Regions from separate parts of the Streptomyces sp. NPDC057939 genome, predicted to be linked through region 1. Evidence: riboswitches for the same ligand, from Rfam matches in the RefSeq annotation. Region 1 holds a riboswitch; each other region holds the start of a gene.
What was found. A riboswitch is a leader RNA that binds a small molecule or an ion and turns the genes downstream of it on or off. The one in region 1 is predicted to bind cyclic di-AMP.
Positions count from the first base shown of each region.

Region 2: it holds a riboswitch for cyclic di-AMP, as region 1 does, so the genes downstream of both, ACFVS6_RS26195 (transglycosylase family protein) here and ACFVS6_RS10135 (peptidoglycan DD-metalloendopeptidase family protein) in region 1, are expected to answer to the same signal.
Region 3: it holds a riboswitch for cyclic di-AMP, as region 1 does, so the genes downstream of both, ACFVS6_RS06740 (M23 family metallopeptidase) here and ACFVS6_RS10135 (peptidoglycan DD-metalloendopeptidase family protein) in region 1, are expected to answer to the same signal.

Region 1 covers NZ_JBHVPG010000006.1:222,435-232,274, forward strand. Annotated here, with positions in the region: gene ACFVS6_RS10130 (SGNH/GDSL hydrolase family protein) at 104-889, opposite strand; gene ACFVS6_RS10135 (peptidoglycan DD-metalloendopeptidase family protein) at 1,052-2,092, opposite strand; cyclic di-AMP (ydaO/yuaA leader) riboswitch at 2,097-2,263, opposite strand; gene ACFVS6_RS10140 (tyrosine-protein phosphatase) at 2,582-3,403, shown strand; gene ACFVS6_RS10145 (aspartate aminotransferase family protein) at 3,431-4,834, opposite strand; gene hpnH (adenosyl-hopene transferase HpnH) at 4,831-5,862, opposite strand; gene ACFVS6_RS10155 (1-hydroxy-2-methyl-2-butenyl 4-diphosphate reductase) at 5,868-6,533, opposite strand; gene shc (squalene--hopene cyclase) at 6,533-8,605, opposite strand; gene ACFVS6_RS10165 (polyprenyl synthetase family protein) at 8,728-9,828, opposite strand.
Region 2 covers NZ_JBHVPG010000027.1:36,785-46,624, forward strand. Annotated here, with positions in the region: gene ACFVS6_RS26165 (YfhO family protein) at 1-1,550, opposite strand, end outside; gene ACFVS6_RS26170 (SurA N-terminal domain-containing protein) at 1,728-2,354, shown strand; gene ACFVS6_RS26175 (nucleoside triphosphate pyrophosphohydrolase) at 2,422-3,441, shown strand; gene ACFVS6_RS26180 (globin domain-containing protein) at 3,493-4,695, opposite strand; gene ACFVS6_RS26185 (cytochrome P450) at 4,817-6,091, shown strand; gene ACFVS6_RS26190 (transglycosylase family protein) at 6,206-7,252, shown strand; cyclic di-AMP (ydaO/yuaA leader) riboswitch at 7,527-7,697, shown strand; gene ACFVS6_RS26195 (transglycosylase family protein) at 7,700-8,452, shown strand; gene eno (phosphopyruvate hydratase) at 8,750-9,840, shown strand, end outside.
Region 3 covers NZ_JBHVPG010000004.1:135,293-145,132, reverse strand. Annotated here, with positions in the region: gene ACFVS6_RS06760 (DUF5998 family protein) at 1-418, opposite strand, end outside; gene ACFVS6_RS06755 (GNAT family N-acetyltransferase) at 466-3,294, opposite strand; gene ACFVS6_RS06750 (HPr family phosphocarrier protein) at 3,492-3,773, shown strand; gene ACFVS6_RS06745 (GntR family transcriptional regulator) at 4,057-4,722, opposite strand; gene ACFVS6_RS06740 (M23 family metallopeptidase) at 4,975-5,784, opposite strand; cyclic di-AMP (ydaO/yuaA leader) riboswitch at 5,797-5,953, opposite strand; gene ACFVS6_RS06735 (M16 family metallopeptidase) at 6,192-7,559, opposite strand; gene ACFVS6_RS06730 (M16 family metallopeptidase) at 7,580-8,929, opposite strand; gene ACFVS6_RS06725 (DNA topoisomerase (ATP-hydrolyzing) subunit A) at 9,184-9,840, shown strand, end outside.

The sequences.
Region 1 (9,840 bases):
CGCTAGTACATGCACGCCCTTCCCAACGCGTACCGGCCCGTGAGGATTCCGCCCGGCGGGAACCCGCCGGGCGGAACGGGTGCTCGTCCGGCTCCCGCGTGCCCTACAGGGGCAGCAGGTCGGGGCGCTTCGCCGCGACGTGGTCGCCGGAGGACTCGCCCCGCAGCCGGCGTCCGATCCACGGCACGAGGTGCTCCCGGGCCCACTGGATGTTGTCGCGGGTCACGTCCACCGATCCGCGCGGCGGCGTGGGCGGCCACGGCTGGTCGGGATCGGCCGGGATCCCGTAGCCCAGCACCTGCGCGGCACGGAGCGCGACGCGGGTGTGGCCCTCGGGCGAGAGGTGCAGCCGGTCGCCGTCCCAGGCCCGCCGGTCCTGCACCGAGCGCAGCGACCAGAGGTCGAGCACCGGGCAGTCGTACCGGTCGGCGATGGAGCGCACGTGCGCGCTGTACGTGGCGACCTTGCCCCGGAGGTGCTTCAGGACCGGTACGCCCCGGGTGTCGAAGCCGGTGGTGATCATCACGAGGCCCACGGCGCCCGTGAGGTCGGCCACGGCCGCCTCGAAACGTTCCGCCACGTCGTCCGGGTCGCTGCCGGGGCGGATGATGTCGTTCCCGCCCGCGCAGAAGGTCACCAGGTCCGGTGCGAGGGCCCGGGCCCTCGGGACCTGTTCGGCCACGATCTGGTCGAGGAGCTTCCCCCGCACGGCCAGATTCGCGTACCGGAAGTCATGTTCGTCGCGCTGATCGGCGAGGAGCACGGCGAGGCGGTCCGCCCAGCCGAGATAGGAATCCCCGGGTCCCGGGTCTCCCACGCCTTCGGTGAAGCTGTCCCCGATCGCCGCGTACGAGCCGATGGTCTTGAGTGTCGTCGTCGTCGCTGCCACGGGAACACATCCTTCACCGTCGCAACCAACCTACGCCAACGTAATGAGGGGTTGACGGACCGTGATCTGTACCACGCGGGGGATAAGGAATAAGTACACGTGAGGCCGGGACCCCCCTCGGGTCCCGGCCTCACGCGTGTCCGTGTCCGACGGCGGGTGCCGTCAGAGGCTGGCGCCCTTGGAGCGGAGGTAGGCCAGCGGGTCGATGTCCGAGCCGTAGGACGGACCCGTGCGGATCTCGAAGTGGAGGTGCGGGCCGGTCACGTTCCCGGTCGCGCCGGAGAGGCCCACGCGCTGGCCGCCGGTGACGCTCTGGCCGGCCGAGACGGACAGCGAGGAGAGGTGCGCGTACTGGGAGTACTTGCCGTCCGCGTGCTTGATGACGACCTCGTTGCCGTACGAGCCGCCCCATCCGGCGGAGACCACGGTGCCCGCGCCGACGGCCTTGACGGTGGTTCCGGTGCTCGCCATGAAGTCGACGCCGGTGTGGTAACCGGAAGACCACATGCTGCCGCCCATGCGGTACGCGGTGGAGACTCCGCCGGCGACCGGGGCCACGAATCCGCCGGCCTTGGAGGGGCTCGACGGGGTGGAGGGCGCGGCCTGGCCGGAGCCGGCGGGCTTCTGCGCGGGCGCGGCCTTCCTGGGCGCGGCGGTCGGGGCGGAGGAACGCTCGCCGGACGCCTCAGGGCGGCTGGAGGACCGCTCGGAGCGGTCGGAGCGGGCGCCGGAGTCCGACTTGGGGGCGGAGTCCGGGGTGGACGCGCCGGCCGCCGACTGCTTCTTGGCGGGGGCCGGCTCGGCCGCCGCGCCGGGGGCGCCGAGGGTCAGCTTGAGGCCGGGGTGGATCAGGGAGGGGTCGTTGCCGACGGCGTCCCGGTTGTCGGCGTAGAGCTGCTCCCAGCCGCCGGTGAGGTTCCGCTCGGCGGCGATCTTCGAGAGGTAGTCGCCGGACACCACCGTGTAGACCGCGGCGGGCGCCGTGGGCGTCGCGGTGGGCGTGACGGCGGCGGCCCGGGGAGCCGCCGGGGCCTGCGGTGCCTGCGCGGGTGCGGTGGCGGGGGTCGCCGCGGGGGTGGCGGCCTGGGCTCCGGTGGCTCCGATCAGCGGCAGCGCGAGGGCGGCGCCGCCGGTGCCGGCCACGGTGAGACCGCGGGATATGGAACTGGACTTCGGGCGGCGGTGCTTACCCTTACCGGGCATGGCGAATTCCTCTCCGTCGCCTGCGAGGTGAGCTGTCGGGTTCGGACTGGAGATGTCCGGCCGACCGCGTCGAGGACGCGTGCGGCTTCACCCCTAGCCGTCCCGGAGAAAGCTCCGGTCCGGCGGCCTACCTGGTTCCCCCGCTCCTGCCGCGCGCGTCGATAGTCGGGTGCGGTTCCCGGGCGGCGGCAGGATTAGGCTGTCCACCCGGATCGGTCGTGAAGGTAATCGAGTCGGTACACGGGCAACAAGCCACACATTCCCTGACGCAATCACAGGTATGGGGGAGCGATGGAATTCCGGTCACCCTGTGTCCATTCCGGACCATCAACAACCGCCCTGGCGTGGGAATTCTGATTTCGCGAGCGGGCACGGACGGTCACCGTATGATCTGGCTCACGGAGCCTGGCGCGATCTCGCTTCTCCCCGTGGCAAGTTGCTCCCAACCGGCGTAATTCGGACACCTCAGGACGATGCGGAGGACCACACGTGACCCAGCGGATACCCCCACCCCTTCCGGCGCTGCCCGAACCGGAACCGGAGCTGACGGGAGTGCGCAATTTCCGTGACGTGGGCGGCCTGCCGACCGTCGACGGACGGAGGGTCAGGTCCGGACGACTGTTCCGAAGCGGACATCTGGCGCATGCGACCGAAACCGGAACAGAGTTCCTCGTCTCGCTCGGCCTGCACACGGTCTTCGACTTCCGCAACCGCGCCGACCACGCCCTGGAGGGGCCGGACGTGGAACTGCCCGGCGTGCGCTACGTGAACATCCCGTTGTCCGACCCGGCCGCCGGGAAGGAGTTCTGGAAGATGGTCCGCGAGGGCGACCTGGCCCAGCTGCGCACCGCCCTCGGGGAGGGCCGGGCGGCCGAGCGCATGACCACCTCGTACCGCACGATGATCCGCACCCGGACCACCGAACACAGCCGGGTCGTGCACGCGCTGGCCGAGGACAGCGTCCCCGCGCTGATGCACTGCGCCGCGGGCAAGGACCGGGCCGGTCTGTCGATCGCCGTCACGCTGCTCGCGCTCGGCGTCGAACGGGACGCCATCGTGGCGGACTACCTGGAGTCGAACGCCCCGCACCGCCGCTACCGGATGCGTCGCGGCACGGAGGCGGTCGAGCCCCGTCCGGCCGAGGCGGCGGAGCTGCTGGCGCCGCTCTTCGAGGCCCGCGCCGCCTACCTGGAAGCGGCGTACGCGACCATCGAGGAGGAGTGGGGCGAGGTGGACCGGTACCTCGCCGAGGGTCTCGGACTCGCGCCCGAGACCCTGGTCCGGCTGCGGGACCGGCTGCTGGAACCGTAGCGGCCGGGGTCCCCGGCCGGCAGGCCGTCAGCGGTTGCCGACGGCCTGCTTCACCAGCGTCCGACCGAAGTCCCACATGAGCGATCCCCCGCCGTGCGCCTCGTCCATGACCTCGCGGAAGGCCCCGACGAAGCGGTCCACGTCCCGTTCGTCGACGATCAGCGGCGGGATGAGCTTGATGACCTCCAGGTGGTCCCCGGAGACCTGGGTGAGGATCCGGTGCTTGAGCAGCAGCGGCACCACGACCATCTGGGCGAACAGGCCCTTGCGGGCGGCCTGGAGCATCGCCCAGCGGCTGCGCAGGCCCAACGAGGACGGCCGGCCGAACTCGATCCCGATCATCAGCCCGCGCCCCCGCACCTCGTGCAGCAGCTCGTACTCGTCCACGAGCGCGGCGAGCCGGCCGCGCAGCAGGTCGCCCATGGCGCGGGCGTTGGCGGTCACCTCCTCGTCCTCCATGACGCTCAGCACCGCCAGGCCGGCGGCCATCGCCTGCGCGTTGGAGCCGAAGCTCGCCGAGTGGACGAGGACGCGGTCCATGGACGAGTAGACGCGCTGGAAGATCCAGTCCTTGCCCAGGGTCGCGCCGACGGGGACGTAGCCGCCCGACAGGGCCTTCGCCACGCACACCAGATCCGGTTCCACGCCGGGTTCGTGCTGGTACGCGTAGAAATCGCCGGTGCGTCCGAGGCCGGTCTGCACCTCGTCGGCGATGAGCAGGGCCTTGTGCCGGTGGAGGAGTTCCTGCGCCGCGCGCAGGAATCCGGGGGGCGCGGCGAGCACGCCCTTGCCCTGGATCGGCTCCACGACGAAGGCGGCGACGTCGCCCCGCCGTAGTTCGCGTTCCAGGGCGTCCAGGTCGCCGAGCGCGATCCGCGTGTCGGGGAGCAGCGGTGCGAAGCCGTCCCGGAAGCCGGCTTCGCCGTTGACCGACAGCGAGCCGGTGGTGAGCCCGTGGAAGGCGTGGTCGCAGTAGAGGATCCTGGGCCGGCCGGTGGCGTACCGGGCGAACTTCAGGGCCGTCTCCACCGCCTCGGTGCCGCTGTTGCCGAAGAAGACCCGGTCCAGGTGGGGGCTGTGGGAGAGCAGTTTCTCGGCGAGCAGGCCCGGTAGCGGCTGGCAGTCGAAGCGGGTCAGGTCGGCGAGCTGGGCGTCCAGGACGTCGTGCAGGGCCTTGCGGACGACGGGGTGGTGCCGGCCCAGGCCCATGACCCCGAAGCCGGCCAGCATGTCGAGGTGGTCGTTGCCCTCGGCGTCCCAGAAGTGGGCGCCCTCGGCCCGTACGTAGACCTTGTCGAAGCCGATGGTGTGCAGCATCCGGGGCAGTTGGTGGTTCAGGTGGCGGGAGTGGAGCTCGTAGCGTTCGTCCCCGCGCTCGGCGAGCAGGGCGGCCAGGTCGAAGCCCCGGCCGCCCCCCTGGCCGGCGGTCATGACGAGGTGGCCCGGTTGCCGCCGATGGTCTCCCTGGCCGCTCGCAGGGATTCCTTGAGGGAGCCCATGGTGGCGAGGACGGCGGTGGGCTCGTAGCCGCAGTGCGCCATGCAGTTCGCGCAGCGCGGGTCCTTGCCGCGGCCGTACTTGTTCCAGTCGGTGTCCTCGATCAGCTCGCGGTACGTGGGCACGTAGCCGTCGCTCATCAGGTAGCAGGGGCGCTGCCAGCCGAAGAGGGAGTAATTCGGAATGGCCCAGGCGGTGCAGGAGAAATCCGCCTTGCCCTCCAGGAAATCGAGGAAGAGCGGCGAGTGGTTGAGCCGCCAGCGCCGCCGGTTCCCGCCCGCGAAGGCCTTCTTGAAGAGTTCGCGGGTCTGTTCGACGCCCAGGAAGTGTTCCTGGTCAGGGGCCTTTTCGTAGGCGTAGGCGGGCGAGATCATCATCTCGTCGACCCGGAGGTCGTCATTGAGGTAGTTCAGGACCTCGATGATGGTCTGGGGGGTGTCGGTGTTGAAGAAGGTGGAGTTGGTCGTCACCCGGAAACCGCGCCGCTTCGCCTCCTTGATGGCCGCGACCGCCTCGTCGAAGACGCCTTCCTTGGCCACCGATTCGTCGTGCCGTTCGCGCAGCCCGTCGATGTGGACGGCGAAGGCGAAATAGGGGGACGGGGTGAACTTCTCGATCTTCTTGCGGAGCAGCATCGCGTTGGTGCAGAGGAAGACGTACTTCCGCTTGGCCACCAGCTGCCGGACGATCTCGTGGATCTGCGGGTGCATCAGGGGCTCGCCGCCCGCGATGGACACCATGGGGGCGCCGGACTCCAGCACGGCGCCGACGGCTTGGGCCACCGGCATGCGCTGCTTGAGGACCCCGGCCGGGTGCTGGATCTTCCCGCACCCCTCGCAGGCCAGGTTGCAGGCGTAGAGCGGCTCCAGTTCCACGATCAGCGGGAACTTCTCCCGCTTGCGGAGCTTCTGTTCGAGAAGATAGGTCCCGACCCTGATGGACTGGCGCAGTGGCATGGCCATCTGGCTCACCTCCTGGGGAGCAGCGAAGAACGGTGCCATTCATGGAACGCGGGCAGTAGGGCACGCAGTACACGGAACGCCGATATTCCACCGCGGACGGTGCCGATGCGGACGAGCTCGTGCTCAGGAGCGTCCACGATCACCCGGACGGCCGCAACGGGGCGTCCCTCCCCCGCCGGGGTGCGGGCGCCCCGGGTGGCGGTCCACAAGGTGGCCGCCGACTCCATGTCGACCGCGACGGCGCCGGTGGCGCGCAACCGGGCGCGCTCCTGGCCGCGGACGACGTGGTCGGACCCGGTCAGCGCGCCGGTGTGCACGGTCCGGCCTGGAAGGGCCAGTGCCAGTGCCTCGGCGAGCAGCCGGGTTCCGGTGCACCGGACGGTCCCGTGCGGGTCCCGGGTCTCGTCGGCGACGACCAGGTCGCCGGGGTGCATGCCGGGGACCAGTCCGGCGCAGAACCCGGTGGCGAGGACGGCGGCCCCCGCCATCCCGGGCCGCTCCAGCGTGCGGGCGACGGCGCGTTCGGCGGCGCGCGGTCCCATGCCCGTACGGAGCACCGTGGCGGTGGCGCCCGCCGGACGGGCGGCGCTGCGCAGGGCCGCCCTCTCGATGCGCAGCGCGCAGGCGATCAGGAGCGGTGCGGGCGGGGGCTGCGCTCCGGGGCCGGCCATCAGGAGTCCTCGGTGAGGGCCGGGGCCGCGGTGGGCCGGCGCCCGTCGGGGCCGAAGGGCTCGCCGTGGAGGTAGCGGCCGAGGGCGGTCAGCGGGAACACCTGTCGGTACAGGTGGTAGTTGATGGAGAAGTCCCAGGGGAAGCCGGTGCCGGTGAAGTACGGCTCGTCCCAGCTGCCGTCGGCGCGCTGGGTGTTCACCAGGTGGGTGAGGCCCCGTTCGACGGCCTCGCCGTCGCGTTCCCCGGCCGACAGCAGCGCCATCAGGGCCCAGGCGGTCTGCGAGGGGGTGGACTCCCCCTTCCCCGCCCAGGAGCGGTCCTGGTAGGAGCGCTGGTCCTCGCCCCAGCCGCCGTCCTCGTTCTGTACGGACTCCAGCCAGCGCACGGCCCGCCGGACGGCGGGGTGGGACGGGGGGACGCCCGCGGCGGCGAGGGCCGGCAGGACCGAACCGGTGCCGTACACGTAGTTGGTGCCCCAGCGGCCGAACCAGCCGCCGTCCGACTCCTGTTCGGCGAGCAGCCAGGCGATGCCGCGCCGGGTCCGGGGGTCGGCGGACCGGCCCTCGACGGCCAGCATCTCCACCACGTGGGCGGTCACGTCGGCGGACGGGGGGTCGATGACCTCGCCGAAGTCGCAGAAGGGCAGCCGGTTGGGGAGGGTGCGGGTGTTGTCGGCGTCGAAGGCGCCCCAGGCACCGTTCCTCGACTGCATGCCGAGGTTCCAGGACACTCCGCGGGCGATGGCCGCCTCCACCTTCACCGGGTCGGGATGGTCGATCCGGCGCAGGGCCAGGACCACCTCGGCGGTGTCGTCGATGTCGGGGTAGTTGTCGTTGTGGAACTCGAACGCCCAGCCGCCGGGGGCCAGCCCGGGTCTGCGGACGGCCCAGTCGCCGGTGCGCCGGATCTCCTCCCCGACCATCCAGTCCGCGGCCTTGACGAGTGCCGGGTGGTCGGATCGGACGCCCGCGTCGGCGAGGGCGATGGCGGCCAGGCAGGTGTCCCAGACCGGGGACTGGCAGGCCTCGATCATGCGGGCGCCGTCCTCGCGCCACACGGCGAACCGGTCGAGCGACTCCAGTCCGGCCCGCATCACCGGGTGCCCGAGGTCGTAGCCCAGCAGGTGCAGGGCGATGACGGAGTACACGGCGGGCGGTTGGATCCCGCCCCAGCAGCCGTCGTTCTCCTGTCGTTCGACGATCCACCGGCCGGCGCTGGCCATCGCGGCCCTGCGCACGGCCTTCGGGGCGAACCGGCGGTAGACGTGCAGGGCCCTGTCCATGCGCTGGAAGGCCCCGTCCCAGCTGGTCAGCGGGGCCGTGGGGACGGCGGGGCAGGGGTTGCGGGCGTCGGCGTGGAGTTCGTCCAGGACGAAGGGGGCGGGCCGGACGGGACGCAGCGCCGAGACCACGGTGAGGGGAACGATGGTCTGGCGGGCCCAGCAGCCGAAGTCGTAGATGTTGAGCGGCACCCAGGAGGGCAGGAACAGCAGTTCGGGCGGGAGTTCGGGCAGGTTCTCCCATTTCCACCAGCCGAAGAGCGCCAGCCAGATCCGGGTGAACACCCGGGCGGCGGCGATGCCCCCGTGGGCGCGGATCCAGGCCGAGGCGCGCGACATGTGCGGGGCGTCGGGCGCGTCCCCGGCGAGGCGCAGGGCGACGTACGCCTCGATGGTAGCGGAGAGATCGGGGGGGCCGCCGTGGAAGGTGGCCCAGGTGCCGTCGTCGCGCTGTTCGCCTCGGATGAAGAGGGCGGCCGCCCGGGTGGTGGCCTCGTCGCGGATGCCGAGGAACTGCCGCAGCAGCAGGTCCTCGGCGTCCATGGTGACGTTGGTCTCCAGGTCGCCCTTCCACCAGCCCGCCGGGTCCTGGCGTTCCAGCAGGTTGCGGGTGGCCCGGTCGGTGGCCTCCCGGACTCCGCGCAAGAGTGCGGGCGTGCGGTGGTCGGGCGGTGCGCCGGGCGCGGTCGGCCCGGCCGCCGTCCGGGCGGCGCCGGCCGGTGCCTGGCCGCCGTCGTGTCGCGGTTCGGCGCCGCCGGCCATCGCCCCGCCGCCGTCGGTCGTCGCTGTCATGGCTTCCCCTCCGTGCAGTCTGCAGTGTCCTCTGCTGTGCTGGGGTATGCCGTCGACCGGTGCGCGCCCACCAGGTGCGGCGCCGGCCGGCGACTAGCGCGATATCCGCTGTCGGGTGGCGATCACCTCTTGCGTACGACGACGAAGTCGGCGAGGGCGACGAGCTGGTCACGGACCCGCTGCGGCATGTCGACGTCGTCCAGCGCGCGGATGGCGATCGCGTGCTGGCGGCGGGCCTCGTCCGCGGTCCACTGACGGCCGCCCGCGGCTTCGATGAGGGCGGCGCGGGCCGCGAACTCCTCCTCGGAGAAGTTCTCGAAGTCGTTGCTCTTGGCGTCGGCGGTGAGCAGCCGGCCGAGCTCCTCGCAGGCGGGTCCGCCGGCCGCGAGCGCGGCGACGACGGGCAGGGACTTCTTGCGCTGGCGCAGGTCGCTCCAGGTCTGCTTGCCGGTGGCCTCCGGGTCGCCCCAGATGCCGAGGAGGTCGTCGACGGCCTGGAAGGCGAGGCCGAGGTGGTAGCCGTACTCCTCCAGCTTGTCGGCGGTGCGGTCGTCGGCGCCACCGAGGACGGCGCCGATGGAGACCGCGCAGGCGAGGAGCGCGCCGGTCTTGTTGCCCTCCATCTCCAGGCACTCCTCGACGCTGACGCGCTCGCGGTGCTCGTAGGAGATGTCCTGGGCCTGGCCGTCGATGAGCTTGCGGCTGGCGGTCGTCAGGCGGCGGGCCGCTCGGCCGGCCTCCACGGTGCCCAGTTCCAGCAGGACCTCGTTGGCCAGTGCGAAGAGGGCGTCGCCGACGAGGATGGCCAGGGCCGGGCCGTGGACCTTCCACACCGTGTCGCGGTGGCGGCGCTGCTCGTCGCCGTCCATCAGGTCGTCGTGCAGCAGCGAGAAGTTGTGGACGAGTTCCACGGCGACGGCGCCGGGGATGCCGACCTCGGCCGCGGCGCCCGCGGCTTCGGCGGAGAGCAGGGCGAGCGCGGGACGGACGGCCTTGCCGCCGTCGCCGTCGGCCGCGTTGCCGTCGGCGTCGATCCAGCCGAAGTGGTAGGCGGCGACGGTGTCCATGGGCGCCGCGAGCCGGTCCACTGCGGCACGGAGCACGGGGGTCGACAGCGTGCGGCCGCGTTCCAGGAGCGCGAGCGTGTCCGCCTTCTCCAGGCCCCCTCCGGCCGTGCCCACACTGGCAGCCGTGTTCTCGACAGCCGGGTTCCCCGGGTTCACTGGCTCTCCTCT
Region 2 (9,840 bases), on a different contig from region 1:
GGGTCGGTCCGGTACGCGGGCCAGCCGTCGGCGTCCGCCAGGGCCGCGGCGCGGGCGGTGTGCTCCGCGCCCCACGACGGGTAGTCGTCCAGCCCGCCCAACTTCCCCTTGTGCCCGTACGCCGCCGTCGCCGCGGCCTGCGCCCCCAGCACCCCGATCAGCAGGGCCGCCGCCACCGGCACCGCCCTGCGCCGCCCGAGCGCCCACCACGCCCAGCCGGACGCCGCCAGGCCCGCGACGAAGAGGGCCGCGCCCCAAACCGTCGTCAGCCCGCTCCCGGCCGCCGCCACCGCGACGGCCGTCACGAGGACGCCCGCGCCCCCGGCGAGGGCCCGCACCCCGGGCGGACCGGCGGCCGACCCCGCCCAGGCGGCCATCACCACGATCCCGGCCAGGACGAAGGTCTGCCGGTACGGGCTGCCGTTCGGCGTCGCGAAGACGTGCCAGGCCAGATGGGTCGGCGTCCACTGCAAGGACACCAGTACGGCGGCCACCAGCCCCGTCCACCACCACCGGGTCCGGGCCGGCAGCGTCCGGTGGAACGGCAGCGCCGCCACCAGCAGCAGGATCCCGGTGCCCAGGAACAGGGCGGGGGAGGAGAAGGAGTACGTCGCCGGCAGCAGCCGTGCCAACAGGTCCGGCCACGGCACGGGCCGGAACTCCTTGAACCAGCCCGGGTAGGCCTGCTTCGAGCTCAGGAACAGCGGCACCAGCAGGGGAGCCGCGAGAGCGATCCCCAGCAGCGTCGTCACCGCCGCCCGCACGCACACCCGGACCCGCTCGCGGGCGTCCTCCCGGGTCAGCACCACCCGGACGAGCAGGACCAGCGCCGCACCCAGCGTGGCCATGTACGCGGTGTAGAAGTTCGCCGTCCAGCACAGGGTGACCACCAGCGCCCCCGCCACCGGGCGGCGCGTGCGCAGCGCCCATTCCCCCGTCAGGCACAGGAGCGGGAACGCGATCAGCCCGTCCAGCCACATCGGGTTGTAGGACGCCTCCAGCACCGACCAGCCGCACAGCGCGTACGAGGCGCCCAGCAGGCCCGCCGCCCACCACGGCCCCCGCCGCTGGGTCCGCAGCAGCCAGGCCATCGCCGCGGCGGCGGCGGCCGTCTTGAGCACGGTGACCGCGTACACCGCGAGGTCGATGTCGGCGCGCGGGAAGAACGCCACCAGGACGGCGAAGGGGCTGGACAGGTAGGTGCCCAGGTCCGGCAGGAAGCTCGTGCCGTACCCGGAGCGCCAGTTGAGGAGGAGCCCGCCCTCGGCCCGCCCGTGCAGCAGGTCCCACAGCTGCGCGTGGAAGGGGACGAACTGGTTCCCGAGGTCGTTCACGCTGCGGTGGCGCGGACCGTACGGGAAGACGCGCGCGGCGGCGTCCCCCGCGCACACGGCCGCCGTCGTGATCAGGGCCGCCAGGGCGGCCCCGGCGAGGCCGGCGCGCCGGCCGGACCACGGGCGGAGCCCTGCCGGAGCGGAGCCCGGCGGCTCCGGCCCGGGGGGCGCGGAGGGCGCGACGGAGCGGTGCGGGGCGTGCTGCGATGTCGACATGGTGGGTCGACCTTCCCAGGAACGGAGGGCTCGGTGGTGGCCACGGAGTGAACTCGCACCCCAACACCCCCGGAATCGTTGGTCGAACCGGTGGCTCGGGCCACCCTGACTGCATACCATCGATCACCGCACGGCCCTTGTGCACCGACGCACAATCTCCCGGCCCTGGAGGCTCCTTTGCACCGTCGCACAGCGCTCTCCGTCTCCGCCGCCCTGCTCGTGGCGGCCCCCCTGCTGTCGGCCTGCTCGGGCGGGACCCGCCCCGGCACCGCGGCCGTCGTCGGCGGGGAACGGATCACCACCTCCGCGCTCCAGGCCCAGGTGAACGACGTCCGTACCGCGCAGAACCGTTCCGAGCAGGGCGCCCAACTCATCGAGGCCACCGCCGGCCTGGAACGCACCAAACTCAACAAGATGATCCAGAGCGCCGTCCTCGAACAGGCGGCGAAGGACGCGGGCGTATCGGTGACCACCAAGGAGATCGAGGGCGTCCGCAAGGCCCAGCTCCAGCAGGCGGGCGACGAGAAGACCCTGGAGGCGGCAGCCCTCCAGCAGGCGCAGCTGGCGCCCGGCCAGATGGACGCCGACGCCCGCTTCAAGCTGCTGCGCGACAAGCTCTTCGCGCACTACGGCAGTCAGGAGAAGGCCCTGGCCCAGCTCGGTGCGGCAGCGAAGGCCCTCGACATCGAGGTCAACCCGCGCTACGGCCGGTGGGACGCCCAGCAGATCCTGCTCGGCGACCAGGAGACCCCGTGGATCACCCAGCGCACCCGGCCCGAGCAGGCTCCCCCCGCCGGGGCCTGAGCCCGCGCGGCGGAGGTAGGTTCGGAGGGTGACCGACCACACCGCCGAACCCGCCCCCGCCGCTCCCGTGCCCGCCGAGGGGGACACCCCCGTCCCGGCCGGCCGCATCGTGCTGCTGACCGCGAGCCACCGGGTCGCCCCCGGACTGCTGTCCTGGCCCGCCTGGCAGACCCTGCACGGGGCGGACCGGGTGCTGTGCGCCGACCCGGGTCATCCGCAGCTGCCGTACCTGCGCGAGGCGGGCGTCACCGTGGAGCGGGCGGCCCCCGACGCGCACGAGCTGGTCGAGGCCTGCGCCGGCGGCCGCACGGTCGTGGTGATCCCGGGCGGGGAGGGCGACGGCCGGCTCACCGACGGGCTGGCCCGCCTCGCCGGCTCCGGCCGCGTCTCCATGCCCGACCTGGAACTGCTGCCCGGCTCGTACGACCTGCCCGGCGCCCGGCTGCTCGACGTGGTCCAGGTGATGGACCGGGTGCGGCGCGAGTGCCCCTGGACCTCCCGGCAGACCCACGAGGGGCTGGTGAAGTACGCGCTGGAGGAGGCGTACGAGCTGGTGGAGGCCATCGAGGGCGGGGACCGCGCCGAACTGCGCGAGGAACTCGGCGACGTCCTCCTCCAGGTCGTCTTCCACGCCCGCATCGCGCAGGAGGGCACGGAAGCCGACCCGGACGACGACGGTGACGCCGATGACGACGCCGACGGGCCGTTCTCGATCGACGACGTGGCAGGCGACCTCGTCGACAAGCTGATCCGGCGGCACCCGCACGTCTTCGGCGACGAGAAGGCCGACACCCCCGAGGAGGTCCACGCGCACTGGCAGGCCACCAAGGCCGTCGAGAAGCAGCGGGCGTCGGTGACGGACGGGGTCCCCCTGGCCCAGCCGGCCCTCGCCCTCGCGGCCAAGCTGGCGGGCCGGGCCCGGGCGGCGGCGTTGCCCGTGGAACTGCCCCGGGGCGAGGGGATCGGCTACGAGCTGCTGGCGCTGGCGGCGCGCGCCGAGGAGGCGGGAACCGACCCCGAGACCGCGCTGCGCGCGGCGGCCCGCGCCTACCGGGACACGATCCGGGCGGCCGAGGGCGTCGAGTAGCGCTCCGGCGGGGAGCCGGCGAAGCGTCGGGCAGGGGCCGGGCGGCGCCCCTCAGTCCTCGCGCGGGGAGCGTCCCGACGGGTTGTGCCAGTGCGGGGCGGGCCGGTTCAGGAACCACTCGCCGAAGCCCGTCGGCCGGTTCGGGGCGGCGCCGACGGGGGGAACGGCGTCGTGGAAGAGGCGGTCGGGGCGGGCCCCGAGCCCTTCCAGCAGCTGAACCGTCTCGTCGACGAACTGGGGCGGCCCGCTGAGGTGGACGTCCTGCTCCCGCCACATCCCCCGGTTGCTGAGCGCGGTCGCCAGCCGGTCGGTCGCCTGGTTGCGGTGCCGGCCCGGGGCGGGCGTGATGTAGGTGACGGCGAGCCAGCTCAGTGAGGCGGCGTACGCGTCGATGAGCGGCCTGTCGTAGAGGTGCGCGGCGTCCCGGGCGACCACGAAGAGCCGCACGTCGTGGTCGGGAGGACGTTCGACCAGGTCCTCCAGCATGGCGCGGACGGGTGCCCAGCCGGTCCCGGCGGCGATGAGGGTGATCGGCCGGTCGGCGCGGCGCAGGATCGACGACCCGCCGGGGGCCCCGAGCCGCAGCCGCTCGCCGGGCCGCACCTCGCGGACCAGGGCGGTGCTGAGCCTGCCGCCCTCGACGCGGCTGACGTGGAGGTCGACGGTGCCGTCGGCGCGGGGCGCGTTGCCCAGCGAGTACGTCCGCCAGGTGGTCGGCACGCGCGCGCTGCTCACGCTCACGTACTGGCCCGGGAGATGGGGGAGGGGGGCGTGCGGCCGCAGGGTCAGTACGGCGATGTCCTCCCCGTACTGGAGGTGCCGCACGATCTCGGCGTCCCACCAGGGCGGTGAGTCGTCGGCGGCGGCGCCGGCCGTCATCACGTCGGCGATCACCTGGTAGGCCTCGGCCCAGGCCTTCTCGGTGGCCGGGCTCCAGGCCTCGCCGGAGGTCTCGGCGAGCGCGGCGAGCAGGCTGGCGCCGACGGCCGCGTAGTGCTCGGGTCCGACGAGGAACTTGCGGTGGTCGCGGCCGAGGTCCTGGAGGTAGGGAACGAGGGTCTCGTCCTCCAGGCGCGAGATCACATGGGTGAGGGCCGCGAAGAGCCGGTCCCGCTGCCGCTCCATGTCCTCGGAGGCGGTCGGGAAGAGCTCACGGATCCCGGGGTTGTGCCAGAACAGGTGGGAGTAGAAGTACTTGACCGCGTGCTCGGCCCTCCTCTCCACCACCGCGAAGCTGCTTTTCAAGATCCTCACATCCACAAAACCGAAAGTAGGAACGGCGGGGAACGGGACGTCAAGGGATGGACGATCTACGGACAGCCTCGACGAACACCCCATATCGGATCGCCGGTACGGTCCGGGATACGGTCTGCGGGTGCATGAGCAGACCTCCGCGACCCCGGCCGATTCCCCCTCCACGGAGGGCCCGACCCTCTTCGACTGGGAGTTCGCGACCGACCCCTACCCCGCCTACGCCTGGCTGCGCGAGCACTCCCCGGTGCACCGCACCAAGCTCCCCAGCGGGGTCGAGGCCTGGCTCGTGACCCGCTACGCCGACGCCCGGCAGGCGCTCGCCGACCAGCGCCTCAGCAAGAACCCGGCGCACCACGCCGAACCCGCGCACGCCAAGGGCAGGACCGGCATCCCGGGGGAGCGCAAGGCGGAGCTGATGACGCACCTGCTGAACATCGACCCGCCGGACCACACCCGACTGCGCAGGCTGGTGTCGAAGGCGTTCACCCCGCGCCGCGTCGCCGAGTTCACCCCGCGCGTGCAGGAGCTCACCGACCACCTGATCGACGCCTTCGCCGCGAAGGGGGAGGCCGACCTCATCCACGAGTTCGCCTTCCCGCTCCCCATCTACGCCATCTGCGAGATGCTCGGCGTACCGCGCGAGGACCAGGACGACTTCCGCGACTGGGCCGGGATGATGATCCGCCACGGCGGCGGTCCGCGCGGCGGGGTCGCCCGCTCGGTCAAGCGGATGCGCACCTATCTCGGGGAACTCATCCACCGCAAAAGGGATGACCTGGGCAATGACCTCATCTCCGACCTGATCCGGGCGAGCGACCACGGCGACCACCTCACCGAGGCCGAGGCCACGGCGATGGCGTTCATCCTGCTGTTCGCCGGCTTCGAGACGACCGTGAACCTCATCGGCAACGGCGTCCACTCCCTCTTCATGAACCCGGAACAGCGCGAGCGCCTCCAGGCCTCCCTCGCGGCCGGCGAGAGTGGCCTGCTGGAGACCGGCGTCGAGGAACTCCTGCGCTACGACGGCCCGGTGGAGCTGGCGACCTGGCGGTTCGCGACCGTGCCGCTGACCCTGGGCGGGCAGGAGATCGCGGCCGGCGACCCGGTGCTGGTGGTCCTCGCGGCGGCCGACCGCGACCCCGAGCGGTTCGCCGATCCGGACGCCCTGGACCTGTCCCGCGGTGACAACCAACACCTCGGGTACGGCCACGGGATCCACTACTGCCTCGGCGCTCCGCTCGCCCGGCTCGAAGGGCAGACGGCGCTCGCGACTTTGCTGACGCGTCTGCCGGATCTGGAACTTGCCGTTCCTCCCGCGGACCTGCGCTGGCGCGGCGGACTCATCATGCGTGGCCTGCGCACCCTTCCGGTTCGCTTCACACCTCGAAACAACTGAGACGCATTCCGACGCCGTCTGATCACACGTCAGTCACCTACCGAACTTGTGACAATCGTTCGAAGGCCGCTAGGTTCTGCCGTTACCCCGCCGTTATGCGAAAGGTGCAGCCTCATGCGTTCCGGGAACGGCCGCCACAGACGCCCCCGCCAGGTACCCGCCCTGGTCGTCACCGCCGGAGTCACCGGCTCCGCACTCGCCCTGCCCCTGCTCGCCGCCACGAACGCCAGTGCGGCCGACACGAGCACGTGGGACAAGGTGGCCGACTGCGAGAGCGACGGCAGTTGGAGTGCCAACTACGGCAGCGGTGAGTACGGGGGGCTCCAGTTCACCCAGGAGCAGTGGAGGAACGCGGGCGGACTCGCCTACGCGGAGCGCCCGGACCTCGCCAGCCGCTCCCAGCAGATAGCCGTCGGCGAGAAGGTGCTGGCCTCGCAGGGCCCCCAGGCGTGGCCGCTGTGCGCCGCCTCGGCCGGTCTGACCCAGCAGGGCCCGGCCGCCGCGGTGGACCCGGGTGACCCCCGGCCCGCCGGCCCGGTCGCGCCCACCCCCGTCCGGCCCGAGGGTTCGGTGCCCGTCACCGGCTCCGAGCCCGCCGTCGACTTCGGGGCCCCGACCCCGCAGCCGGGCCAGGAAGGCCCCTCCACCGGCCCGACCGGCCTGCCGGACTACCCGCTGGGCCCCACCAGCGGACTGCCCGTCATGCCCGACCCCGTCTCCCCGGCCCCGTCCACGGACCCGACGGTCCCGCCGACGACCGTGCCGCCCACCACGACCCCGCCCACCACGGCGCCCACCACTCCGGCGGACCCGACGGCCCCGGGCACCCCGACCGTCCCGGGCACCCCCACCACCCCGGTGGACCCGACGGCCCCCGTGACCCCGCCCCTCCCGGGTGCCACGCCCACGGCCGTGCCCGCCGGTGTGGTCGACGGAGCGGGCAAGCACCGCGGTCCGGCGGCCGACGAGGCGCCGGGCGCTTCTGACGCCGCGTCGAAGCCCTCGTACACCGTGAAGGCCGGCGACAGCCTCACCGCGATCGCCGACGCCAAGGGCCTCAAGGGTGGTTGGAACGAGCTGTACGCGGCCAACGAGCAGCTCATCGGGAAGGACGCCGACCTCATCAAGCCGGGTCAGAACCTGGATCTAACCAAGGAATAGGGGCAGTTCGACCATCCGGAAAGAGCTGAATGTCCGTTATCGGCAAATGAGACATGCGTCTCTTCCGATCAACTGGCGTGTCTCATTCCGGAACTTCCACAAACCCGCCCCTCACCTGCGTAAACGTACTTTTGAGGATGGCAAGTAGGCCGGTTTCTCCCTGATGTCGCGCGTTGAACATCAGGGGGAGACCTGTCTACCTTCTGAGTCGCTCGCCACCGCGGGCTCCTTCGACCGCATCGCCGAATCCTGCCGGCGGACGGGGGGAACAGTCGTCGCGCAAGCGCCGAAGGCAGGAGCGGGGGAACCAAGGTAGGCGCCGGGAAAGGCCGTTGAGAGACGGCTGCGTACCGGCTTGGGGTTAAGCCACGTGCTCGACACGTGACCGGGCAACTCATCCGCCCGAACCCGACAGCTCACCTCGAAGGCGTCGGTGAGGAGAAATCCATGCTGCTTTCCGGCAAGGGCAAGCACCGTCGCGGCTCCAAGGCCGTCCGTATCGTCACGCTCGCCGGTGTCGCCGGTGTCGCCGTCGCGGCTCCGCTGATGGCCGCCGGTACCGCGAGCGCCGCGACCGTCTCCGAGTGGGACAAGGTCGCGCAGTGCGAGTCCGGTGGCAACTGGGCCATCAACACCGGCAACGGCTACTACGGCGGCCTGCAGTTCTCGGCCTCCACCTGGGCCGGGTACGGCGGCAAGGCGTACGCCGCGACGGCCAACCAGGCCAGCAAGTCCCAGCAGATAGCCATCGCCGAGAAGGTCCTCAAGGGCCAGGGCAAGGGCGCCTGGCCGCACTGCGGCAAGGGCCTGTCCAACTCCGCGTACAACGGCGGCGGCTCGACCACCACGCCCGCCAAGCCGAAGCCCGAGACGAAGCCGGCCAAGCCCGCCCCGGCGAAGCCCGCGAAGCCGGCCACGCCCGCCAAGCCGAGCACGCCGAAGGCCGAGCCGAAGCGCACCGAGGTCCCCGTCTCGCGCTCCGAGCGCGTCGAGACCCCGGCCATCAAGCCGCAGGCCCCCAAGACCGAGGCCCCGGCCACCGGCAACGGTTCCTACGTGGTCAAGGCCGGCGACACCCTGGGCACCATCGCCCAGGCGAACGGCGTCAAGGGCGGCTGGGAGAAGCTCTTCCAGCTGAACAAGGACACCGTCAAGGACGCCGACCTGATCTTCCCGGGTCAGAAGCTGAAGCTCAGCTGAATTCCGGCATAACACCGCATCACCCGCGGTCTCCGCAGCATGCCCACCGCCCGGCGCGTATCCCCCCACGCGCCGGGCGGCGGCATGTTCCGGGACCGTTCCGGCCCGCTCCCGGCGGTCCGGAAACCGAATCTTCAAGAGACCTATGTCCTGGAAGAGGGGCATTCAGCCCCTATTTCGTCCCAGGACCCGGGCGGTCGGCGGGCCCAGTGCCCGGAGCCGGTTAGGCTCTAGGCGGCAAGGCCATCCCACGGCCTGACACGCCACCGCACACCCAGCGTCACATCCCAGAAGGAGATGCTCGTGCCGTCCATCGACGTCGTCGTAGCCCGGGAAATCCTGGACTCCCGAGGCAACCCCACGGTCGAGGTCGAGGTGGGCCTCGACGATGGCAGCACCGGCCGTGCTGCAGTTCCGTCCGGCGCCTCCACCGGTGCATTCGAGGCCATCGAGCTGCGTGACGGTGACCCCAACCGTTACTTCGGCAAGGGTGTCGAGAAGGCCGTCCTCGCCGTCATCGAGCAGATCGGCCCGGAGCTCGTCGGCTACGACGCCACCGAGCAGCGCCTGATCGACCAGGCCATGTTCGACCTGGACGCCACCGAGAACAAGGGCTCCCTCGGCGCCAACGCCATCCTCGGCGTGTCCCTCGCCGTCGCGCACGCCGCGTCCGAGGCCTCGGACCTGCCGCTCTTCCGCTACCTCGGCGGCCCGAACGCGCACCTGCTGCCCGTTCCGATGATGAACATCCTCAACGGTGGGTCGCACGCCGACTCCAACGTGGACATCCAGGAGTTCATGATCGCCCCGATCGGCGCGGAGTCCTTCTCCGAGGCGCTGCGCTGGGGTGCCGAGGTCTACCACACCCTCAAGAAGGTCCTCCACACCAAGGGCCTCTCCACCGGCCTCGGTGACGAGGGCGGCTTCGCCCCGAACCTGGAGTCCAACCGCGCCGCGCTCGACCTCATCGTCGAGGCCATCAAGCAGGCCGGCTACGTCCCGGGCAAGGACATCGCGCTCGCGCTCGACGTCGCCGCGTCCGAGTTCTACAAGGACGGCAAGTACGAGTTCGAGGGCCAGTCCCGCTCGGCCGCCGAGATGACCGAGTACTACGAGGAGCTCGTCTCCGCGTACCCGATGGTCTCCATCGAGGACCCGCTGTACGAGGACGACTGGGCCGGCTGGAAGACCCTCACCGACAAGCTGGGCACCAAGGTCCAGATCGTCGGCGACGACCTCTTCGTCACCAACCCGGAGCGCCTGGCCCGCGGCATCGAGGAGGGCTCCGCGAACGCCCTGCTCGTGAAGGTGAACCAGATCGGTTCGCTGACCGAGACCCTCGACGCCGTCGAGATGGCCCAGCGCAACGGCTTCAAGTGCATGATGTC
Region 3 (9,840 bases), on a different contig from region 1:
CGGGCTCCAGGTCGATGCGCGAGACGGCGCCCCAGCCGATGGTCAGCACGACCTCGCGGGGCAGGGTGCCCGGGGTGTACGACTCCGGGTTGGCGACGACGCGGCTGAGGACCACGGAGGAGATGCTGCTGAGCTTGACCGACTCGGTGGAGGTGGTCGCGTACGGGGAGGGGGACCCGGCGTCGGCGGCCTGCTCGTCGGTGTGGCTGACGATGAAGCGGTTGCCGGTGAGGACCAGCACGGTCACGTGCCGGCGGACCTCGTTGGAGTCGAAGGTGGTCTCCTGGTGGACCAGGTACGACGAGATCGGCTCGCCGCCCACGGCGGCCTCCACCGCCTCGGCCACGAGGGCCGGGTAGTAGCCGCTGCGCTCGATCGCCGCGCGCAGCCCCTGGGTCGTCGTACCGGATTTCGCCATGAGGTCCATCCTAAGGCCCCTCCGGGGTCCCCCTACCTGCCCGTCGCTCAGTAGCTGGGCAGGGTGCGCGGGCCGAGGTCGGTGCGGGCGGGCGGGTGGGCGACGCGGACGGTGGCGCTCAGCACGGAGAGGCCCTCCGTGGCGACGACCACCGGCTCCAGGGAGACCCCGACGACCTCGGGGTGGTCGTCGACGAGTCGGGACAGCCGCAGCAGGAGTTCCTCCAGGGCGCGGGTGTCCACGGGGTCGCTGCCGCGCCAGCCGAAGAGCAGCGGGGCGGTGCGGATGGAGCGGATCAGCGCGGCCGCGTCCCGGTCGGTGGCGGGGACGAGCCGGTGGGCGGTGTCGCCGAGCAGCTCGGAGGCGACGCCCGCGAGACCGAAGGTGAGGACGGCTCCTCCGACGGGGTCGATGACGGAGCGGACGACGGTGTCCACGCCGCGCGGCACCATGGCCTGCACCACGGGGAGCAGCTCGGCGGGCTTGCCGAGGGTGTCGGTGAGCTCCTCGTACGAGCGCCTCAGCTCGGCCTCGGTGGTGAGGTCGAGGCGTACGCCGCCCAGGTCGGCCCGGTGGCGCAGGTGCGGGGCGGTGGTCTTGAGGGCGACGGGGTAGCCGAGCACGCGGGCCGCGCGGGCGGCGGCGTCGGGGGTGGGGGCGGGCAGGACGGGCAGGACGCGGATGCCGTAGCGGCCGAGCAGCTCTCGGCCGTCCGCCTCGTCCAGGGTGGCGACGGAGGCGGGGGCGACGTCCGCGAGCAGGCGGGCGAGCAGGCCGGCGGCGCCGGGTTCGTCGATGTCCTCGTACTCGGGGACCTGGCCGCCCTCGGCGGCGGCCCGGCGCCACTGGCCGTAGCGGACGGCTTCGGCGAGTGCCTTCACGGCCCGCTCGGCGGCGGGGTAGGTCGGGATCGGGCCGCCGCAGGCGGGCGGCGCGGCGGCGGCGTCGGGGGTCGTGTCCCCGACGGCGTCCGGGCCGGGCTCGGCCGGCGGGGTCCACGCGGGGCCGCGCGGGGCGGCCGCTCCGGGGGAGGTGGCGCGCGCGGCGGACAGGGCCTCCACCAGGGCGCCGAGTTCCACGTGGACCACGGCGACGGGCTTGCCCGGCGCCTCGGCCGCGGCCTCGCGCAGGGCGGCCGCGAGGTCGTCGGCCAGGGCCTGCTCGCCGACCCAGGGGATGGCCGTGACGATGACCGCGTCGTGGTCGGGCGAGGCCAGGGCGGCGGAGAGGGCGGCGCGGAAGTGGGCGGGGGTGGCGGCGGTGGTCAGGTCGAGCGGGGGCAGCGGGCGCAGGCCCTCCGTCAGGCAGGCGTCGTAGGTGAGGACGCCGAGGGACTCGGAGTTCCCGAGGATGGCCACCCGGGGGCCGGCGGGGACCGGTTGCCCGGCGAGCAGGAGGCCGACGTCGACCAGTTCCGTGACGGTGTCGACCCGGATGACGCCGGCCTGCCGCAGCAGCTCGGAGACGGTGCTGTCGGTGAGCCTCGTACCGGGGACGACGTGGCCGGCCGGGGTGTGGCGGCCGCCGCGGGCGACGACCACGGGCTTGACTGCGGAGGTGCGGCGCGCGAGGCGGGTGAACTTGCGCGGGTTGCCGAGGGTTTCCAGGTAGAGCAGGGCCACGTCGGTGGCGTCGTCGTCGTACCAGTACTGGAGGATGTCGTTGCCGGAGACGTCGGCCCGGTTCCCGGCGGAGATGAAGGACGACAGGCCTCCGCCGCGCCGGAGCAGTCCGGACAGCAGGGCGATGCCGATGGCGCCCGACTGGGTGAACAGGCCGATGCGGCCGCGGGCGGCGGCGGGTCCGGGGGCCAGCGAGGCGTTCAGTTCGACCTCGGGGGCGGTGTTGATCACCCCGAAGGCGTTGGGGCCGATCAGCCGCATCCCGTACGAGCGCACCTGCCGGACGAGTTCGCGCTGGCGGGCCAGGCCGGCCGGGCCGCTCTCGCCGTAGCCTGCGGAGAGCACGACCAGGCCCTGCACCCCGTGTTCGCCACAGCCCGCGACGGCGTCGGGGACCCGGTCGGCGGGCACGGCGATCACGGCGAGGTCCACGGGGGCGCCGATGTCCGCGACGGTGCGGTAGGCCCGTACGCCGTCCAGCAGGTCCCCCTCGATGCCGGGGCCGCGGGCCTCGTTGACGGCGTAGAGGTGCCCGTGGAAGCCGCCGTCGCGCAGGTTGCGCAGGGCCGCCGCGCCGACTCCCGAGCCCGAACGGCTGACGCCGATGACGGCGACGGAGCCGGGGGCGAGCAGTCGCTGGACCGAGCGGGCCTCGGCGCGCTGTTCGCGGGCGCGCTGCACCGCGAGGGACTCGGCGGTGGGTTCGAGGTCGAGGGTGAGGTGGACGGAGCCGTCCTCGAAGCTGCGCTTCTGCTGGTAGCCGACGTCCGTGAACACTTTGATCATCTTGTTGTTGGCGGGCAGCACTTCGGCGGCGAACCGGCGGATGCCCCGCTCCCGGGCCACGGCGCCGATGTGTTCCAGGAGCGCGGAGGCGACGCCGCGGCCCTGGTGGGCGTCCTGGACGAGGAAGGCGACCTCGGCCTCGTCGGCCGGGGCGGAGGCGGGCCGGCCGTCCGGGCCGATCCGGTCGAAGCGGACCGTGCCGATGAACTCCCCGCCGATGGTCGCCGCGAGGCCGACGCGGTCCACGTAGTCGTGGTGCGTGAAGCGGTGCACGTCGCGGGCGGACAGGCGCGGGTAGGGCGCGAAGAAGCGGTAGTACTTCGACTCGTCGGAGACCTGTTCGTAGAAGCTGGTGAGCCGTCCCGCGTCCTCGGTGGTGATGGGGCGGATGCGGGCGGTGCCGCCGTCGCGCAGCACGACGTCCGCTTCCCAGTGGGCCGGGTACGAGTGGTCCGACACGGTCGTCATGGGGTCACCCTAAGGGGCGGACGGGCGGTGCGGACCGGCCTGGACGCGAGCGCGCGCCGAACGCGGCAGTCCGGGGCGAACCGGTGCAAGCTGGGGAGGGTCGAACGGCGGTGGATCAGGGCCGAAGGTCGGTCCGAGCATTCGGGGTGCCGTGAGAGACTGGTCTAGACAACCGTAAGAACCTGAAGGGCATCACCATGGCAGAGCGCCGCGTCAACGTCGGCTGGGCCGAGGGCCTGCACGCTCGTCCCGCCTCGATCTTCGTCCGGGCGACGACCGCTTCCGGCGTCCCGGTGACCATCGCGAAGGCGGGCGGCGACCCCGTCAACGCCGCTTCCATGCTGGCGGTCCTGGGCCTGGGCGCCCAGGGCGGCGAGGAGATCGTTCTCGCTTCCGAGGCCGAGGGCGCGGACGCCGCCCTGGACCGCCTCGCGAAGCTGGTCGCCGAGGGCCTCGAGGAGCTCCCGGAGACCGTCTGACCCTTCGGGTCCGGTTACCCCTCACGAGCGGCGGAGCCGCAGCCCCCGGCGATCCCGGGGACTGCGGCTCTTCCGTTTTTCGGCTGCGCGGTTCGATGGCCGCACCGTACCGCGGCTCCACGGAATTGCGACACCCGACCTCACGCCCAATTTCCGGCGGAAATTCGATGCCCGGAAATAGCGGGCGCCGCGAAGAACGCGGAAAACACGGAATGAAAGGACGACACCCCGGACCGGCCCTCGCGACGTGCGAATGTCCGGCCACCTTTGTATACGGCGCGTGTTAATGCCGGGCGCTCGACATGTTTACGGCAGGTTGCGGAGTCCTCACCCGCGGCCGGTGCGCCTCGGTCGCGCGCGCCGCGTGCTGCGCGGTCAACGCCCGGGCCCGATCGGCGTCCCCGCGCGCCACCGCGTCCACGATGCCGCCGTGCTCGGCCCAGGACTCGGCGGGGCGTACGGGGGCCTCCACCGCGTACATCCAGGCGATCTTGCGCCGGGTCTGGGTCAGCAGCGCGATCAGGCCCGGACTACCGGACGCCTGGGCCAGCGTCTCGTGGAACCAGGCCCCGAGGTCGCGCAGGTCCTCCCCCTGACCCCTGCGGGCCCGCTCCTGCCCGAGCCGGACCAGCCCGCGCAGCACCTTCAAGTGGCCCTCCGTGCGCCTGTGGGCCGCCCTGGAGGCCGCCAGGGGCTCCAGGAGCATCCGTAGCTCCAGGAGGTCGGCCGCCTCCTGTTCGGTGGGCTCGGCCACGCAGGCGCCCGCGTGGCGGCGCGTGGTGACGAACCCCTCGGACTCCAGGGTGCGCAGCGCCTCGCGGACCGGGACGCGGGAGACCCCGTAGCGGCGGGCGAGGACCTCCTCGGTGAGTCGGCCGCCCGGCCCGAAGAAGCCGGAGACGATATCGTCGCGGATCGCTGTGCACACCGCGTGCGCGGGAATACGCAAGACCGGACCTCCGCTTGAATTCGGTTGCCGGCGCCGTCGCCGGAATCGTGACCGTGTCGCGACTCTATTGCAACACGCGAATATTTCCGAGGACGGCCGGAAATCCGAAACATTCCACGGATCCGGGGAGGGAACCCGGCCGGGAACGCGGGGCGGGGACACGGGCGCGGCCCTGGGCGCCGAAAACGCGGACGACCCCGGCTCGGTGAGCCGGGGTCGTCCGTGAAGACCGGTGGTGCGGTGCCGCTCGGGTCAGAGGTTCACACCGTGCGAGCGCAGGTACGCCAGCGGGTTGATGTCCGAGCCGTACTGGGCACTGGTGCGCGCCTCGAAGTGCAGGTGCACGCCGCTGGAGTTGCCGGTGGTGCCGGCGAGGCCGATCTGCTGGCCCGGGGCGACCTGCTGGCCGGCGGAGACGCTCAGCGAGTCCATGTGGCCGTACTGCGTGTAGGTGCCGTCGCTGTGCTTGATGATCACGTTGTTGCCGTACGCGCCGCCCCAGCCGGCCTCGACGACCGTGCCGGCGCCGACCGCGCGGACCGAGGTGCCGAGGGAGGCGTGGAAGTCGATGCCCGTGTGGCTGCCGGAGGACCACATGGCGCCGCCCGCACCGTAGGAGGTGCTGACGTAGGAACCCGCGATGGGCGAGACGTAGGTGTTGAGGCGCTTGCGCTCCTCCTCGCGGGCGACGCGCTCGGCGGTCTCCCGCTCGGACTTCGCCTTGGCCTCGGCGGCCTCGGCGACGCGCTTGGCCTCGGCGGCACGCTGCTTGGCGTCGGCCTCGGCCTGGGCCTGGGCGGTGACGGCGTCGGCGGCGCGCTGCTGCAGGTCGGCCTGGGCCACGATGTCGCCCTGGAGGTCGTTGGCGACGACGACCGGGTTCTGGCCGGTGTCCTCCATGGAGGGGCCCGAGTTGTCCGCCGCGAAGGCCGGGGCCGCGATGGTGCCGACCACGCCCGTGGTGGCGAGGGCGGCTATACCGGCGTAGCCGGCGGTCTTGCGGCTCAGACGGCTGGAGCCGCGGTGCTTGCCGGAGCCGGTGGGACGACTGCCAAACGCCATGAAGGGGGTGATCCTTTCCTTCCCTCTCGCCTACCGGGTTAGCTGACGGGTTCGGAGCAGGAAGGTCTCCTACGGACCTCCTCTTGCGAGGCGGTCCGATTCACCCCAGGGACTGTGGGTCCCCGGCTCCCCAGGCTCGCGCCTGACGGGGACTCGGCGATCACTGTTCGGTGCCGCGGATGCGGCGGGCACAACTGACGAACAGCAGGGCCGACGCTAGGCGGATCATCAGTGGATCGCCAAACACACGAGCGCTTTTGTTGCGTACGCCACACCGCATACGAGCAACCAAACCACTAAACGGACAAAAGGGGCTCTGACGGATAATCCATCAGAGCCCCTCGGGAAACGGTCGGTTACCGGTGGAGCGGCGGTCTCCCGCCGCTCGATCCCCGGTCAACCACCGGTCAGTTGGTGACGACCGTTACGGCGCCGATTCCCAGTGCCCGTACGGGCTCCTCGATCTGAGCCGCGTCGCCCACGAGCACCGTCACCAGACGGTCCACCGGGAAGGCGCGCACGACCGCCGAAGTCGCCTCCGCCGTACCGGTTTCCGCCAGCCGCGCGTACAACCGCGCCTGGTAGTCGTCCGGCAGCTCCTGCTCGACCTGGTCGGCCAGCGTGCCCGCCACGGAGGACGCCGTCTCGAACTTCAGCGGGGCCACGCCCACCAGGTTCTGCACCGCCACATCCCGCTCGGCGTCGGTCAGTCCGCCCTCCGCGAGGGTGCGCAGCACCTTCCAGAGGTCCTCCAACGCCGGGCCGGTGTTCGGGGTGTCCACCGAGCCGCTGATGGCGAGCATCGAGGCGCCCTTGCCGTCGGCGGTGGAACGCAGGACCTGGCCGAAGGCGCGCACGCCGTACGTGTACCCCTTCTCCTCGCGCAGCACCTTGTCCAGGCGCGAGGTGAGCGTGCCGCCGAGGCAGTACGTACCGAGCACCTGCGGGGCCCACACGAGGTCGTGGCGGTCCGCGCCGATCCGGCCGATGAGCAACTGCGTCTGGACCGCGCCGGGCCGGTCGACGATGACCACCCGGCCCGTGTCGTCGGCCGTCACCGGGGGCACCGGGCGGGGCTCGGCCGTGTTGCCGGTCCAACTGCCCAGGGTGTCGGCCAGGACGGCGTCCAGGTCGATCCCGGTCAGGTCGCCGACGACCACCGCGGTGGCGGTGGCGGGGCGCACGTGGGCCTCGTAGAAGGCACGGACGGCCGCGGAGTCGATGCGGGCCACCGTCTCCTCGGTGCCCTGGCGCGGCCGGGACATGCGCAGGGAGGCCGGGAAGAGCTCCTTGGAGAGCTGCTTGGCCGCGCGGCGCTGCGGGTTGGCGAGCTCGTGCGGGATCTCGTCGAGCCGGTTGCGCACCAGCCGGTCGATCTCGTCCGCGGCGAAGGCGGGCGCGCGCAGCGCCTCGGCGAGCAGGCCCATCGCCTTCTGCAGGCGGGAGGCCGGAACCTCCAGGGAGACCCGCAGGCCGGGGTGGTCGGCGTGCGCGTCGAGCGTGGCGCCGCAGCGCTCCAGCTCGGCGGCGAACTCCTCCGCGGAATGCTTGTCGGTGCCCTCCGACAGGGCGCGGGCCATGATCGTGGCCACCCCGTCGAGGCCCTCGGGCTCCGCGTCCAGCGGGGCCACGAGGTTGACCTCGACCGCGACCACCTGCTGGCCGGGGCGGTGGCAGCGCAGCACGGTCAGCCCGTTGGGCAGCGCGCCGCGCTCGGGGGCCGGGAAGGCCCACGGGGTGGCGGCGCCGGGCTGCGGCTGCGGGTGGAAGGTCATCGTGACGGCTGCGGTGTCGCTCACTGCTCCGCCCCTTCGTTCTCGTCGGTCACGTCGTCGTCGGCGTCGGACACGGCCAGCGGTTCGTAGACCAGGACCGCCCGGTTGTCGGGGCGCAGTCGGGCCGCGGCCACGGCCTGCACCTCCTCGGCGGTGACGTCCAGGACGCGCTTGACGGCGGTCAGCGCCAGCTGCGGGTCACCGAACAGCACCGCGAACCGGCACAGTTCGTCGGCCCGGCCGGCCACCGTGCTCAGCCGGTCCAGCCATTCGCGCTCCAGCTGCGCCTGGGCGCGCTCCATCTCCTCTGCCGTGGGGCCCTCGGCGGCGAACCGCGCGAGCTCCTCGTCGACGGCGGCCTCGATGGCGGGCACCTCGACACCGCTGGAGGTCTTGACGTCCAGCCAGCCCAGCGAGGGCGCGCCGGCCAGGCGCAGCAGGCCGAAGCCGGCGGCGACGGCGCTCTGGTCGCGGCGTACCAGCCGGTTGTGCAGGCGGGAGGACTCCCCGCCGCCCAGCACGGTCAGCGCCACGTCGGCGGCGTCGCACTCGCGGGTGCCGTCGTGCGGGAGCCGGTAGGCGGCCATCAGCGCGCGCGCCGGGACCTCCTCGACGATCTCCTCGCGGAGCTGTCCGCCCATGACCTCGGGCAACGAGCCGTCACGCGGCGGCTGCTTGCCGTCGTGCGACGGAATGCTGCCGAAGTACTTCTCGACCCAGGCGAGGGTGCGCTCGGGGTCGATGTCGCCGACCACCGACAGCACGGCGTTGTTGGGCGCGTAATAGGTACGGAAGAACTCGCGCGCGTCCTCCAGGGACGCGGCGTCCAGGTCGGCCATCGAGCCGATCGGGGTGTGGTGGTACGGGTGGCCCTCGGGGTACGCCAGGGCCGTCAGCTTCTCGAACGCGGTCCCGTAGGGGACGTTGTCGTAGCGCTGGCGGCGCTCGTTCTTGACGACGTCGCGCTGGTTCTCCATGGACTCGTCGTCCAGGGCGGCCAGCAGCGAGCCCATCCGGTCCGCCTCCAGCCACAGCGCGAGTTCCAGCTGGTGGGCCGGCATCGTCTCGAAGTAGTTGGTGCGCTCGAAGCTGGTGGTCCCGTTCAGGGAGCCTCCGGCGCCCTGAACGAGCTCGAAGTGTCCGTTGCCCGGTACGCTCGCCGAACCCTGGAACATCAGGTGCTCGAAAAGGTGAGCCAGGCCGGTCCGCCCCTTGACTTCGTGGCGCGAGCCGACGTCGTACCAGAGGCAGACGGCGGCGACCGGGGTGAGGTGGTCCTCGGACAGCACCACGCGCAGGCCGTTGGCCAGCCGGTGCTCGGTCGCTGTCAGGCCGCCGGAGCCGGCCTGAGCTGTGGCCGTGTGACCCATGGGCATGTGGTCCCTTCGATCGCGATGCAGAGATTTCTGTCAGACCTGCCACTGTATGCAAGCGCGTCGGCCCCCGGAGAAGTTCCCGGGTGCCGCCCGCGGACTCCGTCCGGGGGACCCCCGGGGTCGGAGTCGGCATTGTCGGCGCCCCGGGCCACAATGGTCCGCGTCGCCCCTGCCGGACCGCCCGGCCGGAACCCGTACGTCCACGTACACCCCGTACACCCGATTCTTGGTTAAGGAGCCGCGCAGCGATGGCCCGCCGCAGCACGAAGACCCCGCCGCCGGAGGATTTCGAGGAGAAGATCCTCGACATCGACGTCGTCGACGAAATGCAGGGCTCCTTCCTCGAGTACGCGTACTCGGTGATCTACTCCCGTGCCCTGCCGGACGCCCGGGACGGCATGAAGCCGGTGCACCGGCGCATCGTCTACCAGATGAACGAGATGGGCCTGCGCCCCGACCGCGGCTACGTCAAGTGCGCCCGCGTCGTGGGCGAGGTCATGGGCAAGTTGCACCCGCACGGCGACGCGTCGATCTACGACGCGCTCGTGCGCATGGCGCAGCCCTTCTCGATGCGCCTGCCGCTGGTCGACGGCCACGGCAACTTCGGCTCCCTCGGCAACGACGACCCGCCGGCCGCGATGCGTTACACCGAGTGCCGGATGGCCGACGCCACGTCACTCATGACGGAGTCCATCGACGAGGACACCGTCGACTTCAACGCCAACTACGACGGCCAGGAACGCGAACCGGTCGCCCTGCCCGCGGCGTACCCGAACCTGCTCGTCAACGGCGCCTCCGGGATCGCCGTCGGCATGGCCACCAACATGGCCCCGCACAACCTGGGCGAGGTCATCGCGGCCGCCCGCCACCTGATCCGTCACCCGGAGGCGGACCTGGAGGCGCTG